Regions from separate parts of the Exiguobacterium sp. s6 genome, predicted to be linked through region 2. Evidence: riboswitches for the same ligand, from Rfam matches in the RefSeq annotation. Region 2 holds a riboswitch; the other holds the start of a gene.
The links. Region 2 has a riboswitch for S-adenosylmethionine ahead of KNP75_RS06485 (MetQ/NlpA family ABC transporter substrate-binding protein). Riboswitches for the same ligand answer to the same signal wherever they lie in the genome.
Positions count from the first base shown of each region.

Region 1 (7,801 bases), 430 kb from region 2:
AAGACAAGTATGGTCAAGACGGTGCTCGTGAGCGCATCTATGCGACGACAGACCGTGCCCGTGGCGCCTTGAAGACGCTTGCGGATGCGGAAGGCTACGAAACGTTCGTCATCCCGGATGACGTCGGAGGCCGCTTCTCGGTCCTCACACCGGTCGGACTCCTTCCGATCGCTGCGGCAGGCATCGACATCGATGCCCTCATGGAAGGTGCACGCGACGCACAAAACGCCTATTCGTCACCAGAGCTCTCTGAGAACGAGGCGTACCAATATGCGGTCGTCCGTAACGCCTTGTATGCGAAAGGCAAGTCGATCGAGTTGCTCGTCAACTACGAACCGGCCTTGCACTACGTGTCGGAGTGGTGGAAACAGCTTTACGGCGAATCAGAAGGGAAAGACAACAAAGGGATCTTCCCGGCGGCTGTCGACTTCTCAACCGACCTCCACTCGATGGGACAATACATCCAAGAAGGTCGTCGTGACTTGTTCGAGACGGTCATTCGTGTCACGAACGTCCGTCACGCGATGAACGTGCCAGAAGACGCGCAAGACCTCGACGGCTTGAACTTCCTCGCTGGCGAAACGATTCAATTCGTGAACGACAAAGCGGCTGAAGGAACACTCCTTGCCCACACGGACGGAGAAGTACCGAACCTCGTTGTCGAATTGCCAGAGATGACGCCGTACCACCTCGGTTACTTGTTCTACTTCTTCGAGAAGGCATGCGCGATGAGCGGATACATTCTCGGGGTGAACCCGTTCAACCAACCGGGCGTCGAAGCGTATAAAGCGAACATGTTCGCTTTGCTTGGAAAACCAGGTTACGAAGAACAAAAAGCTGAGCTTGAAAAGCGCTTGAACCAATAATTTTGAGTAGGTCCGCTCCGGCGGGCCTATTTTTTTGTTTGAAACTGGGGGAAGACAAGGTAAAGTGAGAGTAGACAGGGGAAAGAAAGGGATGGACTATGTTGACATTCACGGACTACTATCACAATAAAGTCGAGTTGAGCTTTGCGCACTATCCATTTTCGGATACACCGCTCCACGTCTGGGTCGTCGCCCGCTATGAGAATCAATGGGTGCTGACGAAGCATAAGCAACGCGGACTCGAGTTCCCAGGAGGAAAAGTTGAGCCCGGCGAACATGAGGATGATGCCGCGATTCGGGAAGTGTATGAAGAGACGGGTGGTGTCGTGAAGACGCTGCACTATCTCGGACAATACCGCGTGCTCGGGCGCGGGGACACGGTCATCAAAAATATTTACTTCGCCGAGATCGAGCGCTTCGATGACCATCCGGCCGTCGATGAGACCGACGGCGCCGTGCTCATGAAGGAACTGCCAACGAATCTGCTCCGGAACAACCGGTACAGTTTCATGATGAAAGACCGGGTGCTCCCGGAAACGATGAAGGTGTTACATGAAAAACGAATGGTTTGACCGGATCGAGGTCCTCCCTCCATATGCCGGTTATGCGGTCCACCGTGGCTGGTACGCGACGCGCGATGGTGAGGATGTCGTCGCCTATACGATCACGCCGACGCGACCGAACGGGCACGTCCTGTTTTATTTGCGCGGCGGAACAGGACGCATCGGGGACGTGCGCTTGCCCCGGTTGATGCAGTTCGCGGCCAAAGGCTTCCACGTCGTGGCGCCTGTTTATCGGGGTAACCATGGGGGGAGCGGGAAAGAAGACTTCGGCGGGGCCGATTTAGAGGATGTCTTGTCTCTTTATGATCGCGTCCATCGAACGGACACGCTCATTCATGCCCTTGGCTTCTCGCGCGGGGGCATGATGGCGTTGTCGCTCGCCGCGGAGCGGCCGCTCACGTCCGTGACCTCATGGGCGGGTGTCACCAATTTGGAATGGACGTACGAAGAGCAACGCTCGATGCGGAAAATGCTCCGCCGTATGACCGGGGGTGACCCGGAAGCGGCTCGTGAGGCGTATGTGGAGCGTTCACCCCTCTACAAGGACTGGGAGGCCCCGACGTTATTGATTCACGGGACAGACGACGAGCAAGTGCGGCTCCGCCATGCGACAGCCGTGGCCGAACGGATGGGGGAGCGGGCCGAACTTTGGATCGTCCCGTTCGCTCATCAACTCCCGTTTTGGGAAAAGTGGAAGACGACCGATGAGGCGATGGACTGGATGTTAGCCGTCGCACCAAAAAATGACTAGCGCCTGAACCAGGTGCTAGTCATTTTTTATTACACGATGATTGGGCCGGCCGCGACGACCGCCTCACTCGCTTTCGTGAATCGTTTGAAGTTGTCTTGGAACTTACGGGCGAGCGCTGCCGCCTCGGCGTCGTAGCGGGCCCCGTCTTTCCATGTGCCCCGTGGGTTGAGCACGTCGTCTGGCACCCCGTCGATGTGGCGTGGGATCTCGACGTTGAAGATGTCATGGCGCGTCGTCTCGACGTCACGGAGTTTCCCGTTGACGGCCGCGTTCACCATCGCCCGTGTATAGGCGAGCTTCATCCGCGATCCTTCGCCGTAAGCTCCGCCGGTCCAACCGGTATTGACGAGATAGACGTCGACGTCATGTTTCTCGATCAACGTGCCGAGCATGTCGGCGTAGCGTTCCGGTGCGAGCGGCAAGAACGGTGATCCAAAACATGTCGAGAAGGTCGCCTGCGGCTCCGTCACGCCGCGCTCCGTGCCGGCTAGCTTCGACGTATAGCCTGACAAGAAGTGATACATCGCCTGCTCCTTCGTCAATTTGCTGATTGGAGGCAGGACGCCGTACGCGTCGGCCGTCAAGAAGACGATCGTGTTCGGATGCCCGGCTCGTGACGGAAGCATCGCGTTATCGATAAATTGAATCGGGTAGGCTGCCCGTGTGTTCTCAGTGAGTGAGATGTTCTTGTAGTCTGGCGCCCGTTCCTCGTCCAAGACGACGTTCTCAATCAACGAGCCAAATCGAATGGCATCGTAGATTTGAGGTTCGTTCTCACGCGACAAGTTGATCGTCTTCGCGTAGCAACCGCCTTCAATGTTGAAGACGCCATCAGGAGACCAACCATGCTCGTCGTCCCCGATTAAATGACGTTCTGTGTCGGCCGATAGCGTCGTCTTTCCGGTACCCGATAGCCCGAAGAAGAGAGCCGTCTCGCCGGCGTCCGATACGTTCGCCGAGCAATGCATCGACAAGACGTGCTGTTCTGGTAACAGGAAGTTCATGACTGAGAAAATCGATTTTTTAATTTCGCCGCCGTATTCTGTTCCCCCGATCAGAATGGTCCGTTTGGCGAATGAGACGAGAATGAACGTTTCGGAGTTCGTCCCGTCGACTTCCGGATCGGCCTTATAGCTCGGTGCATAGATGACCGTGAACGGATCAAAGGCACCTTGTGTCGGCCATTCGCGCAAGAACAACTGTTTCGCGAACAAGTTGTGCCACGCGTATTCTGTGATGGCCCGCACTGGAAGCGTATAATGCTCGTCAGCCCCGGCAGACGCCTCGAGATAATAGAGCTTGTCTTTCGTCTCGAGATGCGTGAGCACTTTATCGAGCAGTGCCGTGAACTTCTCTTCTGCGATCGGTTGGTTGACCGGACCCCAGTCTACTAAATGATTGCTGACTTCATCTTGCACGACGAATTTGTCTTTCGGTGACCGTCCTGTGAATTTACCTGTACTGACCGATAAAGCCCCGTCTTTCGTCAGTACGCCTTCCCCGTTGCGAATGGCTTCTTCCACCAATTCTGGAACCGTTAAGTTCCGCATCATGTCGGCACCTTTAATTAATTCTTCGATTTTCAGGAGCGTTGTCGCCATCCTGAATCCCACCTTTCCCCTAAATAGATGTGGATGAAATCCGCATACTTCCGCGTTTAATTAGTATGACGTTTTTATTATATGTGACATACTAATCAAAAACAAGCCTTTTTTACCCTTTAAAGTAAGCGCTTTCTTACACTGTCATTCTAACATATTCTGTACCAGGTCATAGTACAAAATCGAAAACCGACAAAAAAATGTTTGATATTTCACAAACATAACTATTGCGAGTTCGTGAAAAGTTTTACGAATTCAGTCGATACGCTTGACAGAACGGGGTGTCATTTATATGATGGTCTTCGTAACGGATACTCTTATTCTGAGCGGTGGAGGGAACAAGGCCCTACGAAGCCCAGCAACCGTCCGATTTGTCATTGTTATTCGGAAAAGGTGCTATCCTGAAGCGAAGCGCAAGCTTCGAACGATAAGAGGGTAAGGAAGAACGATTCAACCTTTCCCATTGAACATGGCGAAAGGTTTTTTTCATTACCGTCCCAAAGCAACGCGTAAGGGGAACGAGTACCGTCCACACATCACCCTTATTATAGGAGGTTTTTCGAAATGGCAAACTTGAACCGTCGACTTTTCACTTCGGAGTCCGTCACGGAAGGACATCCGGATAAAATTTGTGACCAAATCTCAGATGCGATTTTGGATGCGATTTTAGCTGAAGATCCAAACGCCCGCGTTGCGGCTGAGACATCTGTCACGACAGGTCTTGTGCTCGTAGCAGGTGAGATCACAACATCAACTTACGTGGATATCCCGAAAGTGGTTCGTGAAACAGTTCGTGAGATCGGCTACACACGTGCAAAATATGGTTTTGATGCAGAGACTTGTGCTGTCCTCACATCGATTGATGAGCAATCGGTAGACATCGCCCAAGGCGTCGACCAAGCGCTTGAAGCTCGTGAAGGACAAATGACTGAAGAAGAAATCGATGCGATCGGCGCTGGTGACCAAGGTCTCATGTTCGGTTACGCAACAAAAGAGACACCAGAACTCATGCCGCTCCCGATTTCACTCGCACACAAATTGTCACGTCGTTTGGCAGAAGTTCGTAAGAACGGCACGCTCGCTTACCTTCGTCCTGATGGTAAGACACAAGTGACGGTCGAATACGACGAAGCGAACAACCCAGTTCGCATCGACACAATCGTCATCTCGACGCAACATGCCGAAGACATCACACTCGAACAAATCCAAGCTGATTTGAAAGAGCACGTCATCGACGCGGTCATCCCGTCTGAACTTATCGACGCGGATACAAAATACTTCATCAACCCGACTGGCCGTTTCGTCATCGGTGGACCACAAGGGGATGCAGGCCTTACAGGACGTAAAATCATCGTCGATACGTACGGTGGTTACGCTCGCCACGGCGGCGGCGCGTTCTCAGGTAAAGATCCAACCAAAGTTGACCGTTCAGCGGCGTACGCGGCTCGTTACGTAGCGAAAAACCTCGTTGCAGCGGGACTTGCTGACAAAGCAGAAGTTCAACTTGCTTACGCGATCGGCGTTGCCCACCCGGTATCGATCGCAGTCGACACGTTCGGCACAGGCAAATTGAGCGAGACTGAGCTCGTCGAACTCGTTCGCGAGAACTTCGACCTCCGTCCGGCCGGCATCATCAAGATGCTCGACCTTCGCCGTCCAATCTACAAGCAGACAGCAGCTTACGGCCACTTCGGTCGTACAGACGTTGAACTCCCATGGGAGCAAACGGATAAAGCGGCAGTGCTTGAAGAAGGCGCGAAACGCTTCGCATAAGACAGTAAAAACGACCTTTCTCAGCGAAAGGTCGTTTTTTTGTTAGGCTTGTGTTTTGTTGTCATTCGATGATTCGTTATTGCTTGATGACGTGTCGGATGAAGTTTCTTGCCCGAGCGCCGTATCTTTCGCATCGACGACTTTCTCGCCGATCGATTGAAGATCTGACTTCGCTTCTTGCGCCGTGCCGACGACTTTGTTCACGTCTTCTTTGACCGTGTCGACTTCACCAGCGACTTTCTCGTATACGTTTTGAACGTCAGTGGCAACTTCTTGGATGATTCCAGAAGCCGATTTCACTTGGTCAATGACTTGTGAGGCCTTTCCGGCTGGGTCTTGTTTGACCGTATCGACGAGACCGCCGACCGACGATTTCGCGCTCGAGAACGATTGTTTCGTGTTCTCACGGTTCGACGTGCTAAGTAAGGCGAGCAGACCGCCGACGAGGGCGCCGAGGAGCATCCCGGTCACGACGGTGATTTTAGGGCCACCTGCATTTGCTTGGTCAAACTGACGATTTGGATTGTTGGCTTGCTCTAGTTTTGGATCATGTTGTAGTTTCGGTTCCATAGTAACACTCCTTTTTGTAAGTTGGCATTGATACTCTTATACCCGAGTCAAAATGGAAAATAACGTCTTCCTTCATTTCGACATCAAAAAGTAATGAGCGGGCAGGATATTTTTTTGCTGATGGGGAATGATACTACTAGATTGGCCAAAAGGGGGATGCCGTTATGAAGATCAGGGAAGCCGTACCAGAAGATGCCGCCACCATCCGCGATATTGCGCTCGCAACGGTCAGTGAACAAGACGAGGTTCGTTCAAAAGTAATGGAACGGGCTTATCAGCAAGAAGAGATCGTCCGCGCCATCAGTTCAAGCGAGGAAGCGAAAGAGCAGTTGTTCATTGTCGGTGAAGCCGAAGGCGACGTCATCGGGTTCTATCATGCGATCGACCGCGGGGATACGTGGGAAGTGCTCCGACTCTATCTTCATCCGACCCATCACCGACAAGGTCTCGGAACGGCCTTATTGTCTCATCTGCGCGAACGTAAAGTTCAACCGATCGAACTGTACGTCGAGAGTTCGAACGAGCAGGCGATTGCCTTTTTGAACCATGAGGCGTTCATCGAATTGAATCGGATTCAAGAGGAAGTGTACGACCAACCGATGGAACTGATTCATTTGCGCTATGACCCGAGCTAAGACCCTAGACGGATTTTCTGACAAACATCAGTCTCGGCTGATGTTTTTTGTTAGTATAAAAACATGGACATAATAAAATGAGGTGACAGTATGACATACGAAGAAGAATCACGAAAAGGGGTCATCGTGATCGTCTATCCGCTCCAGTTCACGTCACGCTTGAGCGAGGCGTTTTTAGGACGGTTACGTGACGAATATGAAGTTCTCGTCGTGACCGGACAGACGGTCGGCTTGACGGCGGAAGACCATAAGCTGTTAATCAAGAACACGCTACGCGAGGCGAGCCAGTACAAACTGCCGATTCACGTCATCGCCTTCAGTCTCGGGGCGTTGTTAACGAACCGATTGCTCCAGGAATACGATGTGCCGCTCGGCAGTTTGACATATATCTCACCCTTGTTCGACTGGCATCCGTCCCGCCAAATCGGCGGATTGAAACAAGTCGTCGCGAGTGCGGTCGACCGTTTCCGTCCGGATTTGCCGCTCGGCATGATGACGTTCATGGGTGCAGGCGAAGAGTCGTCCCGCTTCGGTGAGATCACCTACGGGCAATACCGGGAAATCGAGGAAGAAATCGTCGAGCATCAAGAAGAGAAGAAACATTTGCCGCGCCTTCCACTCGCTTGCTTCTATGCGCCGGACGACCGCTTCGCCGATGTGAAGCTGACGCTCAACGTCTGTCGAAAAATCGGCGGCGATCAAGTGTACATCCGCCGGCTCGAAGGCTTCCCGCATTTCGGCTATGAACGACTGAACACGAAGTTCGCGGAGACGCTCATCACGTTTTATGAATTGATCCGAGAATGACAAAACAGGCGACTCGCTCGAGTCGCCTGTTTTCATGCACGTTTTTCAATCGCCACGATGAACGGGGGATGATTGATTTGATTGATGAAGCCGTAACGGAGGACGCCGGCCCGCTTTTGATCGAGTGCCTCGACGTAGGCGAGCACCTCGTCGCGCTCGATTTTGCCGCTATCATGGCCATGATAGATGACGACGACGATGACACCACCGACGGCCATGACGTCGAGCAGTTGCT
Region 1 is NZ_JACSLN010000001.1:826,558-834,358, forward strand. Features, by position in the region: gene KNP75_RS04285 (glucose-6-phosphate isomerase) at 1-866, shown strand, start outside; gene ytkD (RNA deprotection pyrophosphohydrolase) at 965-1,438, shown strand; gene KNP75_RS04295 (alpha/beta hydrolase family protein) at 1,419-2,180, shown strand; gene pckA (phosphoenolpyruvate carboxykinase (ATP)) at 2,210-3,781, opposite strand; SAM riboswitch class I at 4,096-4,215, shown strand; gene metK (methionine adenosyltransferase) at 4,346-5,554, shown strand; gene KNP75_RS04310 (hypothetical protein) at 5,597-6,124, opposite strand; gene KNP75_RS04315 (GNAT family N-acetyltransferase) at 6,289-6,759, shown strand; gene KNP75_RS04320 (alpha/beta fold hydrolase) at 6,850-7,566, shown strand; gene mnmM (tRNA 5-(aminomethyl)-2-thiouridylate-methyltransferase MnmM) at 7,599-7,801, opposite strand, start outside.
Region 1: another riboswitch for S-adenosylmethionine. It lies ahead of metK (methionine adenosyltransferase); the one in region 2 lies ahead of KNP75_RS06485 (MetQ/NlpA family ABC transporter substrate-binding protein).

Region 2 (7,801 bases):
GAGGTATATACGATGTCGAAGGCGTTCAACATGTCCGGTTGGCGCGTCGCCTTTGCCATCGGGAACGCAGACATCATCGAGGCGATCAATACGTACCAGGATCACGTCCACGTCAGCGTGTTCTCGGCCATCCAGGCGGCGGCTGTCGCCGCGCTCGAGGCCCCACGCTCTATCCGGGACGATTTGGCCCGACTCTATGAGGCGCGACGCGATCGCCTGATCGATGGGTTGAACCGGGCCGGGTGGGCCGTCGAGCCGCCGGAGGGTTCGTTCTTCGTCTGGGCGAAAGTGCCCGAGGGCGATGCCAAATCGTTCTCGCGTAAGTTATTGTACGAGGCAGGAGTCGCCGTCACACCGGGCTATTTCTTCGGTTCAGAAGGGAACGGATACGTCCGCTTCGGACTCGTCTCGCCCGAGCCGAAAATCGATGAGGCCGTCGAACGAATCGAGCGGTTGTTTGCCGCCTATGAGGAGGTGCGGGCATGATTCGTCAGGCCGTCCTTGAATATGACCACGCCGATGACGCGCTCGACCGTCTTGATGACTTAGTCGACGGCCGACGTGCCCACGTCCTGCGCGGTCAGAACGGGTACGAAGTCGTGCGGGCCGTTCATCCATCCATCACGGACTATCCGGCCACGACGTTCCGTGGGGAGTGTACGGACAAGGAAGTCGAACGGCTGATTTTTGAAGACGTCGATGTCCTCATCGCCATCGGGGGCGGGAAGCTCGTCGACACGGCCAAACTCGTCGCCTATCAACAGAACGTGCCGCTCATCATCGTCCCGACACTCGCCTCGAACTGTGCGGCGTTCACGCCTCTCAGCGTCGTCTATCGGGAGGACGGGAGCTACGACCGCTACGACATGTTCCGCGTCGTCATCGAACGGGTCATCGTTGACTCGCGGGTCATCTCGCGCTCTCCATATGAATACTTCCGAGCCGGTGTCATCGACACGGTCGCGAAGTTTTACGAGGCCCGTTACTTGAGCGGTGACAGCTCGGTCGACGCGGGCGTCAACACCGGGCTCGTCTTGGCCCAGCAGTGCGGGCGTCTCGTCGAACTTGATTTGAGCGAGCACGCTTTTGAGTCGTATAGTGACGACGTCCGCTTCGCTGTCGATCACGTGCTCGCCATCGGAGGTGCCGTCGGAGGATTTGGTGACGCCGGGACACGGGTCGCCGTGGGCCATGCGGTCCATAACGCTCTCAGTCGCTTCGAGTCGACGCACCGTTTCTTACACGGGGACAAGGTCGGCTTCGGCCTGATCGTCCAAGAGCGGTTGCGGCGCTCGGCCGATACCCCGTATTTGGAGGCTTGGCTAAGCGAGTTCGGTGCCCCGACGACGCTCGAGACGCTCGGGGTCGGGTCGAGCGACATCCCGGTATTGGTCGACTCCGTCATGACGGAGACCGAGCTGCAACAGTTGCCAAAGCCGCTCGATAAAGACTTTCTGAAAATAATATTTGAAAATTTGCAATTTTCTATTTACAAATAAAAGAATTGAAAGTAAGATGATAACAATTAAATAGACCGATTGCTTATCAAGAGTGGTGGAGGGACTGGCCCTATGAAACCCGGCAACCAGATCATTATGATCATGGTGCTAATTCCAACAGACGGAACGTCTGGGAGATGAGCGTGTCCGACTTTGTCTTGTCGTGCCCGCCACTCTTCATGAGTAGCGGGCTTTCATTTTGGAGGAGGAAAAACAGATGAACATCAAACAGAAAACAGCACTCGCAGGAACTTCACTACTCGCCGCCATCGCACTCTCGGCGTGCGGTCAATCGGACGCGAGCGAATCGCTCAGCACGGAGTCGCTCACGATCGGCGTCACGGGCGGTCCACACCAACAAATCGCCGAAAAAGTGAAAGAACTCGCGGCCGAGGACGGCCTCGAGCTCGACATCAAAGTGTTCAACGACTATAACACCCCGAACACGGCGCTCGCCGAGGGCAGTCTCGACGTGAACAGTTATCAGACGCTCTCATTCCTTGAACTGCAAAAGTCCGACAAAGGCTATAAGATCGACGATGTGTTCAAGACCGTCGCGTTCCCAATGGGTCTTTACTCGGAAAAGTTGACCGACATTGAGGACTTGAAAGAAGGCGACAAGGTCGCCGTCCCGAACGACCCGGCGAACGAGCTGCGCGCACTCCGTCTCTATGAGACAGCGGGCCTCATCACGCTGAAGGAAGGCTTGACGGACAAGGCGACGAAACGCGACATCGCTGAAAACCCGCTCAACCTCGAATTCATCGAGCTCGAGGCGTCTCAGCTCCCGACCCAGCTCCCGGAAGTCGCACTCGCGGCCATCAACACGAACTTCGCGATGGGTGCCGGCCTGTCGATCAATGAGGACGCCTTGTTCCACGAAGACACGGTCGACAACCCGTATCCGAACTACGTCGTCGTCCGCACCGATAACAAGGATGACGAAGTCGTCGCGACGCTCAAGTCGTACTATCACTCGGACGAGGTCCGGACGTTCATCGAAGAGACGTTCAACGGCTCAATCGTCCCGGCGTTTTAAGGAGGGCCTATGATCGCACTTAAAGGAATCACGAAGACGTTCACGGTGAACAAAGGTGCTGTCACCGCACTCGACGACGTCTCGCTCACGATCGAGAAAGGCGAGATCTTCGGCATCATCGGTCGAAGCGGGGCCGGCAAGAGCACGCTCATCCGCATGATCAACCTGCTCGAACGCCCGACCTCGGGCCAGGTCGAGATCGAAGGACAGGACATCACGAAGCTCGACAAACGTGGGCTCTCAAAACTCCGCCATCGAATCGGAATGATCTTCCAACACTACAACCTGCTCAAGACGGCGACCGTCGAAGATAACGTCGCCATCCCGCTCCGGCTTGAGGGTCTCGACAAGGCAACGATCCGCGCTCGCGTCGACAAATACCTCGACATCGTCGGCTTGACGGACCATCGAAAACATTATCCCGAGCAACTCTCGGGCGGACAGAAGCAACGTGTCGCCATCGCCCGGGCCCTCGCGCACGAGCCGGATATCCTGCTCAGCGACGAGGCGACGAGCGCGCTCGACCCGGAGACGACCGAGTCGATTCTCGACCTCTTGCTCGACATCAACCGCGAGCTCGGACTGACGATCTTTTTGATCACGCACGAGATGGAAGTCATCGAGCGCATCTGTGACCGGGTCGCGGTCATCGAGGCCGGCCGGATCATCGAGGAAGGGGACGTGCTCGACGTGTTCTCGGACCCGCAGCATGCGACGACACGCAAGTTCTTGAAGACGAACCTCGATGTCCCGAAAGAGGTCGTCGATGAGTTGAGCACGCACGGGATGCTCGTCAACTTGTCGTTCATCGGTCATCAGAGTGAACAGGCTGTGCTCGCCCAGTTGACGAAACGGTTCGGCTTGCTGCCGAACATCATCGGGGGCGGCATCAAAAAGCTAAAAGGCGGTCTCGTCGGTAATCTACTCGTCCATTTGGACGGCGATGAGGGACAGACCGACCAAGCCGTCCGCTTCTTAGAGGCGAGCGGTGTGAAAGTGAAGGAGGTGACGAACCATGCTTCAGTTTTGGGAAAATTGGGGTGACTTGATTTGGACGGGGACGATTCAGACGCTCACGATGACCGGCATCGCGCTCGTCATCTCGACGTTGATTGGACTGCCGCTCGGGACGCTCCTCGTCTTGACGCGACCGAACGGGCGGCTCGCCAACCGTTATTTCTACGGCATCTTGTCGAGCGTCATCAACGTCGTCCGTTCGATCCCATTCATCATTCTCTTATTCTTCATCCTCCCGTTCACCCGTTTCATCATGGGAACGACGATCGGCGTCCAAGGCGTCCTGTTGCCGCTCATCGTGTTCACGGCGCCGTATATCGCGCGGCTCATGGAGTCGGCGCTGCTCGAGGTCGACCGCGGGGTCGTCGAGGCGTATGAGGCGATGGGCATCTCGACCCGGAAAATCATCTGGTACGTGTTGATCCGGGAGGCCCGCTCTTCAATCGTGCTCGGTTTGACGATCGCGACGATCGGTTTGATCGGGGCGACCGCGATGGCAGGACTCGTCGGGGCAGGCGGACTCGGCGATATCGCCTATCAATACGGGCATCTCCGATTCGAGCCGGAGGTCATGTACGTGACCATCTTCGTCTTGATCCTGCTCGTCCAATCGATTCAATCGTTCGGTAACCGCTTGGCGGCCCGACTCAAGAAGGCATAAGAAAAGAGCTCTGCTTCGGCAGGGCTCTTATTTGTTGTCGAGCAATCGTTTCAATTCGGCGATTCGGTCATGGCGCGGGATGAACGTACGAATCTCTTTCTCACTGAACCCGATTTGAATCCGATTGTCGTCGACGACGATCGGACTCTTCAAGATCTGGGGGTGCGACGCCACAAAGCTGTACAGCTCACGGAGCGACATCTCGTCAAGTTGGTCCGCCGCTTGTTTGTACACGCTCTTTTGGATGGACAACAGGTCGGTCGTCCCGTTCTCGGTGAGGCGGAGCATGTCTTTGAACTCGGTGAACGACATCCCTTGATCGGTCAATTTCTTCTCGATGAATGGGATGTTCTGTTCGCGTAACCAATCAATCGTCTTACGGGAAGAACTGCAGCTTGTATGTGTGAATACGGTGACCGTCACGGCAACCACTTCTCCTTTACGTAAGTATGGACTTCTCTATTTTCTCTCATTCATACGTTTCGAACGCGAAATATGTTTCAAATCACATATACTTTTTATCGCCATCGGACGATTTGTCGTCAGTCAGTTCGGGTACATGACGAAAGAGACCATAACCGAGGAGGGATTTACATGTTTGATTACACGGTCAAGACGGACCAGACGGTCGAAGCGGTCGTCGAGAAGCTGAAAGCGACGCTCAAGGAAGAAGAGTTCGGAGTGCTCTGGGACTTTGATTTGAGCGAGACGCTCGAAGAGAAAGGCCAAGCGATCGACGGGGACTATCGCATCCTTGAAGTATGTAATCCGAAAGAAGCGAAGAAAGTCATCACGGCACATCGGGAAGGCGGCTATTTCCTGCCTTGTAAGCTCGCTGTCTTCACGAAAGACGGGGCGACCCATGTCGGGATGCCGAAGCCGACGAAACTGATCGAGCTGATTGAGGATGAGTCGCTTCAATCGATCGCCCACGACGTCGAGACGCGACTGACGCGTGCGATTGATCAAGCCGTATAATTGAATGAGCGAACCCGTCCATGAGAGTGGACGGGTTTTTTCCTGTTCCTCCTTAAAGTCATATAATGGTAAAATTGGTACAAATAGATTTTAAGGGGCGGATGATTTGAAAAAGTTAGCCAGTGCACTCGTATTATCCATGGGCTTATTGGCCAGTTGCGGTGGGGAAAAGCCAGACGTCGTGAACTTGTCGTATGTCGATGCGCATTGGACCGTTAACAAGTATTCCTTAGAGCAACCGGAAGCCCTCGAATCGGTCGATGAGACTTTACAGGCCTGTACCGGGGACTTGACGACCGAATTAAAAGGGGATTTGACCGTGTACGATACGGTCATCGCGAATCGCCATCAGATGACCGATACGGGAGATGAATATGCATATAAATCGGTGACGTACATCAAAGGCGATGAGCATTATGCACTTTGTCGCGATATGCTCTCGGAACGCTTTCAAGCCGAGGTCATTGAGTCATTCCCCCCATTCGTTGATACACAGAACGGGAAGCGAATTCAACGAAACCCTTTCATCGAACCTGCCGACGAAACTACTCAAGCAGAATTCCTCGATACGGATGGATTATTGGAGCCGAATAATGCTGTCGAACCTTTTCCTGATACCATCGTCACGTTCATACCGGCCTTCCACGGCGAGGTGGAATTGACCATTGGAGATCGACCGGTCGCATTTCCGGTGCTTATGTTCGACCCGATGATGGCACACATAGATGAGGTAAAAATCGCAATCGGATATCATCCCGATGAAAAGAAACCCTATGTTTTATTGATGCTCGCGGACCTCTATTTCACAATGAGTCCGCTAGATGAAATTATCGACCCGGTAAAAGGAGAACAGTCGTATGAAGAGTTGACAGTCAAACGACTGCCACTTCGTTCGGAACTATTACCCGACAAATCCTATCCATTGTATGAGTTCAATTATACCCGTGACGGGAAAGCGGTGACCGAAATCGCGACCATTACATATCGTGCCTCTGAACTGTTGACGATTTCTGAACAAAAGGCGCTCAAAGACAATCCGGACGAGCAGTATATGCCGTCTGTGAGCGGTCCTCTGATTTATCTCCACCAACAACCATTCAATCACGAGTCAACCTTGACGTATCCGACCATTTTGCGTGCGGTAGGTAACGAGATGGACGACCTGATTCAAGCAATCGATTCGGCTGAGCCGACGAAGCGCACGGGTGATCAAGGGAACTATCCTTATCTCACAATCGTCGACGGACTCAAGGGACAAGAGTTCGAGGTGACATATAAACAGCGCTCGAAGAAGCTAGATATTTACGTGACGGACCGATCGACCAAGGAGACGTATAAACTGACGAGCGAAGGGGCAGAGACGTTCTTGTCTTACTTCCCTGATTTGAAGACGAAATGAGTGGGTTGAACATGAAGAAACGAACGTTGGCGGCAATGTCGCTCTTGTTGATGACGGCGGGTTGTTCGGAAGACGTGGACGTCGTCCGCTATGGCCATATCGAGGAACACTGGCAGGCCGAACGGGTCACGATGAACAGTCAAGAGCCTGTAGTGGATGCCGAAACAATCTTGAACCAATGTGAAGATGAGGAACGATTGACCGAACTAGCTGGAGAGACGTTTTCCATACTCGGGATGGCCTACGCGACCCGCGCCCCGTTTATGAATGACGACTATGACGGATACGCCTTCGACGAAGTGACGTATGTCGAGGGAGATGCGGTCTATGCGCTCTGTAGGTCGCATCAAATGGATGGGATACCAGGGTACCAAGCCGTCGAGCTCGAGGTACGGCCGTCTTTCTTAAAAGACGAAGTTGGCACTGAAGTCTCGTTCCTTCCGAACGTCCATGTCGCGACGGAGAACGAGCGGGCCTCGCTACATCAGCCGGACGCCTTCTACGAGAATGGACAAGATATCGAGCCGTATCCGGTCACGCTCATGAGGATGTCCCCCGGATTTAACGGCACGGTCGAGATTGGGATTGGAGAATGGGGCTTCTTTAGCCCATCCTTCGACTTTTTGCCGAACCTTAGACCGTTCGATGTGTTCATCGCACTAGGGCGGGATACGGAGACGAACCTGCCTCATCTGCTCATGTCCTATGGCGGGGACGGGGCTCGCTACTCTTCATCCATTCTTCAAGATACCGACCTGCTCAATGGGGCAGACAGTCTGACCTTCCGTCGGGTATTCGAAGGTGGAACGATGGAACCGTCGAAACAAATTCCGCTTTACGATATTACGGTCGAGGTGGACGGACAGATGGTGACGAAGACCTTGTGGATGCGGTTCAAACCGATCCCGTTGCTCAGTGATTCTACCGAGTTAGAGAAGGTTTCGATTGCTTACCTCCATAAGTATCCGTACCACCGTGAAGTCCCGCTCCCTTATCCGGACGCCGTCAGCGTGAGTGGCGAGGCGTATGATCGATTGGTCGAAGCCATCGAGACCGCGCGCCCGTCGACGAAGAGCGGTGAAACGGAAGATTATAAGTATTTGACGCTATTGCGTGGAAATCTTGGGCAACAGTTCGAGGTCAGCTACCAGCAACGTTCGAAAAAAGTCGATGTCTATGTGAAAGACGTGAAGACCGGGGAAGTGTTC
Region 2 is NZ_JACSLN010000001.1:1,253,109-1,260,909, forward strand. Features, by position in the region: gene KNP75_RS06475 (aminotransferase class I/II-fold pyridoxal phosphate-dependent enzyme) at 1-486, shown strand, start outside; gene KNP75_RS06480 (iron-containing alcohol dehydrogenase family protein) at 483-1,499, shown strand; SAM riboswitch class I at 1,540-1,643, shown strand; gene KNP75_RS06485 (MetQ/NlpA family ABC transporter substrate-binding protein) at 1,717-2,538, shown strand; gene KNP75_RS06490 (methionine ABC transporter ATP-binding protein) at 2,548-3,582, shown strand; gene KNP75_RS06495 (methionine ABC transporter permease) at 3,554-4,216, shown strand; gene KNP75_RS06500 (Spx/MgsR family RNA polymerase-binding regulatory protein) at 4,244-4,639, opposite strand; gene KNP75_RS06505 (DUF302 domain-containing protein) at 4,811-5,194, shown strand; gene KNP75_RS06510 (hypothetical protein) at 5,301-6,593, shown strand; gene KNP75_RS06515 (hypothetical protein) at 6,605-7,801, shown strand, end outside.